Tunturibacter psychrotolerans: one gene and its partner. The protein of the gene in region 1 interacts with the protein of each later gene in a pairwise test. Links are inferred from orthologs where the notes say so. Each region holds a gene or a part of one and is shown in the gene's direction. Other genes may lie near its edges.

Region 1 (2,840 bases):
ACGCAATGTGCCTTCACGCTCTGGCACGCTTGTCACGATCATGGCATCTGCAGGATCTTCCGCCGCAGGTTCAGCAGCCATCATGCTCGAACCCGCAACTGCAGCTCCTTTATAAGGAACATAAGGCCCATACTCCACCGCAGGCGATGCTGGCACCACCGCCGGCACATCCGCACTCGGCTTAGCGATCGTCTGTGAACTAGCCTGAGCAGCCGCATCATCGCTACTCGAAATCACCGCAGAGTCAGGGTGAGAAACTCCCGTCATCGCACTTTGTGAAAACGCGGGAGCAGCAGCAAGAACGAGAGCAGCGGTGGTGATGTGCATCTTCATGGCGATACCTCAGTGAAAGTTTCTTAGACCAGCCAGAGCGCTGAATTTTCCTGCGCTCTTATCACTCCAAAGAATAAAACTCCCGCCGCATCTATGGAACAAATTCCTCAGGCCAGAACCGACCCTGCTAATAAGCCCCTCAACGCCTTCCTGCGCCGATTGATTCATCAGGCGTTGCGGCCTCCCCTTCGTTTCCTTTGCTAAAATTCGTCAGGTGAGCCCATCCGACGCAAAGCTGGTGCAGTCCATAACCCTCGCAGGTGGCAGCACCCTCCCGGTTGACCGTCGTCCAAAGTTAAACGAACGGTTGAACCACCGCGTCGTCTCCCAACATTCCGCAACCCCTACCAACAGGAGCAATATGACCGAGATCGTCTCTATCCACGCACGCGAAATTCTGGACTCCCGCGGTAATCCCACCGTCGAGGCCGACGTCATCCTCGACAGCGGAGCCAAAGGCCGCGCCGCCGTTCCCAGCGGAGCCTCCACCGGCGAGCACGAAGCCGTAGAACTTCGCGACGGAGATAAAGAGGTCTATCTCGGCAAAGGCGTCCTCCAGGCCGTCGAAAACGTCGAGACCATCCTCGGGCCCGAGCTCACCGGCATGGACGCCAGCAACCAGCGCCTCATCGACGCGACCATGATCTCCATCGACGGCACCGAAAACAAATCCAAGCTCGGAGCCAACGCCATCCTCGCCGTCTCCATGGCCGTGGCCCGCGCCTCCGCCGAAGCCCTCAAGCTCCCCCTCTACCGCTACCTCGGCGGAGTGAACGCCTGTCTCCTCCCCACGCCCATGATGAACATCCTCAACGGCGGCTCCCATGCCGACTCCAACGTCGACTTCCAGGAGTTCATGGTCATGCCCGTCGGCGCCGAAACCTTCTCCGACGCACTCCGCTGGGGCACCGAAGTCTTCCACACCCTCAAAGGCGTACTCAAGAAGAAGGGCTACAACACCGCGGTCGGTGACGAAGGCGGCTTCGCTCCCTCGCTCAAATCCAACGACGAAGCCCTCGACCTCATCCTCGAAGCCATCCAGCTCGCCGGCTACACCCCAGGCGAAGACATCTCCATCGCCCTCGACCCGGCCTCCAGCGAGTTCTACAACAAAGAAACCGGCAAATACATCTTCAAGAAATCCGACAAGCGCGAACTCTCCTCCGCTGAGATGACTGCCTTCTGGGAGAACTGGGTCAACAAATATCCCATCATCTCTATCGAAGACGGCCTAGCCGAAGACGACTGGGATGGCTGGGCGCACCTCACCAAGGTCCTGGGCGATAAGGTCCAGCTCGTAGGCGACGACCTCTTCGTCACCAACACCCAGCGCCTCCAGCAGGGAATCGAGCAGAAGGTCGCGAACTCGATCCTCATCAAGGTCAACCAGATCGGCACCGTCTCGGAAACACTCGAAGCCATTGAGCTGGCTCGTCGCTTTGGTTACACCAGCATCATCAGCCATCGCAGCGGCGAAACCGAAGACACCTTCATCGCCGACCTCGCAGTAGGCACAGGCGCAGGCCAGATCAAAACAGGCTCCGCCTCTCGCACCGACCGCATCGCCAAGTACAACCAGCTCCTCCGCATCGAAGAAGAGCTCGGCCAATCCGCCGAATTCCTCGGCATCGAATCGGTCAACTTCGGCGAATAAACCGTGTCCTGCCGGACGGGCCTACGCGGCGCGCGGTCACTTCGTGACGTGTATACCGGTCTCGGCAAAACAAAAAGCACAGGGCCTCCCGTTGGTGGCATCAACGCGAGGCCCAACATCTTTGCCCCTCAAGAAAAAGTACACAAGTCACGAAGTGACCGCCCCGCGCGTAGCGGGCCCGTCCGGCAGGGACGTTGCAAAACTACTGAATAGCCATTCATAATGGGTCGCACCAAAACATCAGCATGCAACGACCCGGAGAACGAATGGCCCGCAGCAAATTCTTCATCTTCGCCCTCGCAGCCCTCCTCCCAATCGCCGCTCAGGCACAATCACCCGACGCCTTCGTCCAGCGCTCCGGCACCAAACTCATCCTGAACAGCGCACCCTTCCGCTACTCCGGCCCCAACATCGAATGGCTAGGCCTCGAAGGCTACGGCCCACACGACCCCATGGGCCCCCGCCTCCCCAGCCACTTCGAGATCGACGACGCCTTCGACACGGCCGCCGAGATGGGCGCGAAAGTAGTCCGAGCCCAAACCATGGGCGACACCGTCGGCTGCCCCCTCTGCATCGAGCCCACCGAAGGCAACTTCAACGAAGCCGCCTTTGCATCCTCTGACTACGCCATCGCCATCGCCCACAAACACGGCATAAAACTCATCATCCCCTTGGTCGGCGACTGCGCCACCTGCGCCGGCGGCGGCATCGGCCAATACCTCGCCTGGGAGAAGAAACCCAACCCGCAAGACTTCTTCACCGACCCCACCCTCATCGCCGCCTACGAAAAACACATCGACGCCGTCCTCAATCACCTCAACCCCATCACTAACCTCCGCTACAAAGACGACCC
Region 2 (2,758 bases), 2.6 Mb from region 1 along the record:
CGAATACGAAAAAGTGTAGGATCAAGTGTCTCCGCCATGGCTCAGGTCCCGCCACCTACGGCTGAAAATCCCGCCCGACGGATTCTGCCTGTCACCGGGCACAAGTTCTTTTTGCTATTTCTGTTTCTGCTTGCAAACCTGGCTCTCTACCCTTACATGGCTGACTCTGGCGTGCGTTATCGCGTGTTCCGGATGGTCGGCGCCGCCGTCACCCTGATGAGCATATACGCGGTGAGCTTCCGCAGAGGTCTCATCTTTGTCGCTCTGATTCTTGCCGTTCCCGCATTCATGGAGCATGCGATCGTTTTTCGCACCACGCTGGTTCCTGCGTCGGTCTTCAACGTCGTTCTCAGCTTCGCATTCGACGTTTTCATTATTGTGGTTATCTTTCACCGCGTTTTTGCACGCGAAGAGCCCACCGCGGAAACGATCTTCGGCGCGGTGTGCATCTATCTGCTCATTGGATTTTCCTTCGCACGCCTCTATGCCATCGTTGCCATCATCCGGCCCCATGCCTTTTATCTTGATCCGGCGATCAATCTGCATACTGTTCCTGTGGGCTTCGATTTCATTTTTTTTAGTTTTGGAAGCATGACGACAGCCGGTGCGGCTGGCATTTCGGCCGTTTTACCGCAGGTCCGCTCGCTGTCGATGATCGAATCCGTTCTGGCGGTGTTGTATCTCGCGGTGATGATTGCAAGGCTGATGGGTACCTACCGGACAAACCAACCCAACTCCCTGGAATCCTCATGAGGCAGATCGATTTTGGACTATGGCGAGGACAAGCGCGCAATGGCGATTAACCAAAATGGCACGGAATCAGAGTAGCAATTCCTTGAATGCGGATTTTCGGCAAGCACATCTCTCTCCCCAAAACACGACGCTGACGCTGGTAAACTCACACTCAGGAGCGACCTACGTGATCGAACTGGCAGCATCCATCCTCGCAGCGGACTTTGCCCACCTCGCCGACGAAGTCGCCCTGGTCGAACGCGGCGGCGCCACCATCCTCCACGTCGACATCATGGACGGTCACTTCGTCCCCAACATCACCTTCGGCCCGCCCGTCGTCAAGGCCCTGCGCCCCATCACCAAGCTCCCGCTCGACTGTCACCTGATGGTCGAAAATCCCGACGATTTCATCCAGGACTTCGCCGAAGCCGGCGCCGACATGATGAGCGTCCATCAGGAGGTCTGCCGCCACCTCCATCGCACGCTCCAGCAGATTGTCCACCACGGCATGCTCCCCGCCGTCGTCCTCAACCCGGCAACCCTGGTCGACACGCTGGTCGAAGTCCTTCCGATGCTGCACCATGTGCTGGTCATGAGCGTCAATCCCGGCTTCGGCGGCCAAAAGTTCCTGCCGCTGGCGCTCGACAAGATCGCCCACCTCGTCGAGCTCCGCGATGAGATGGGTCTGAACTTTCGTATCGAGGTCGACGGTGGTGTTGCTCACGATACCGTCGCCCAGGTCGTCGAAGCAGGAGCCGACATGCTCGTCGCCGGCTCGGCCATCTTCAGTCCCGGAAAAACTGAGCAGAACGCCGTGGAATTCCTAAAACTGGCCCGCGCGGCCGGTTCGGTACCAGTGGCATAAGCGCGGCACAAGTCCGGCCGGAACGATTAGAATGAAATACAGCCTGAGCGCCCTGGTGCGCGAGGCGGATGGGGTCTATAGCGGATGAACAAGCGTTCCTTCTTTCCAAACCTAAGGGCCAGCGCGTTGGCCGGAGTGGCAGTTGCCGGTCTGTTGACCGGTTCGATTGCAGCCATGGCGCAGGTGACCGGTTCGTCGCAGACGACAACCGATGCCAACGGCCAGCAGCACGAGAGCGCGACCATCACCGCGACAACACCTGACAAGAAAGACAAGGTCGTCCAGTCTAAGGACACCAAGAAAGAGCTGCGCAAAGAGAAGTCGGTGAAGCCGGCCGATATGCCGGACCAAAAGCTTCCCGACAAGGTGCTTTACGACAAGGCCATCGATGCGACCAAGCGCGGCCACTTCGACGTTGCCCGCCTCGACCTGCAGACCCTGCTCAACACCTATCCCGACTCGCAGTATCAGATGAAGGCCAAGCTCGCTATCGGCGACAGCTGGTATCGAGAGGGCGGCACCGCAGCCCTCACCCAGGCCGAACAGGAATACAAAGACTTCATCACCTTCTTCCCCAACGCCCCCGAGGCTGCCGAAGCCCAGATGCGCGTCGGTGACATCTACTTCCGTCAGATGGACAAGCCAGATCGCGACTACGCGAAGGCCGTTCACGCCGAAGAAGAGTACCGCCTGATGCTGCAGCAGTTTCCTGAGTCGACGCTGGTGCCGCAGGCCAAGCAGAGGTTGCGCGAGGTCCAGGAGGTCATGGCAACTCGCGAGGCAAACATCGCTGCCTTCTACGCGACCCACAATAACTACCCTGCGAGCATCGCCCGCTATCAGACAGTCGTCGACACCTATCCGCAGTTCAGCCACATGGACGACGTCCTGGTCGGTCTCGGCGATGCGTACGAGGCCGAAGCGCGCTACGTCCGCGCCATGAAGTTGCCCGAAGCGGGCAAAGCAAGACTTGAAAAGATCTATGACGATCAGGCCATCGCCGCATACAGCAAGGTTGTTCTGGAGCACTCGGCCTCGCCCCACGTCGAAGATGCGCGGGACCGGCTCGACGCGATGAACGTGAAGATTCCGCAGCCCACTCCCGAACAGATCGCCGCCAGCGTCGCGCTTGAAAACAGCCGCCGGCAGTATCGTCTGCAG

Evidence for each region.
Region 2: the proteins of eno (region 1) and rpe interact in binary tests that used the Escherichia coli proteins (3 or more experiments, as listed by UniProt). The link is inferred for Tunturibacter psychrotolerans from one-to-one orthologs.

Annotation. Positions count from the first base shown.
Region 1 is NZ_CP132942.1:2,927,769-2,930,608, forward strand. It holds eno (phosphopyruvate hydratase), read left to right. Parts: upstream 1-694; coding sequence 695-1,987; downstream 1,988-2,840. Other genes in the region: RBB77_RS12100 (hypothetical protein), read right to left, coding at 1-333; RBB77_RS12110 (hypothetical protein), read left to right, coding at 2,254-2,840. UniProt on the Escherichia coli protein: Catalyzes the reversible conversion of 2-phosphoglycerate (2-PG) into phosphoenolpyruvate (PEP). It is essential for the degradation of carbohydrates via glycolysis.
Region 2 is NZ_CP132942.1:5,518,176-5,520,933, forward strand. It holds rpe (ribulose-phosphate 3-epimerase), read left to right. Parts: upstream 1-919; coding sequence 920-1,597; downstream 1,598-2,758. Other genes in the region: RBB77_RS23170 (hypothetical protein), read left to right, coding at 37-753; RBB77_RS23180 (outer membrane protein assembly factor BamD), read left to right, coding at 1,682-2,758. UniProt on the Escherichia coli protein: Catalyzes the reversible epimerization of D-ribulose 5-phosphate to D-xylulose 5-phosphate.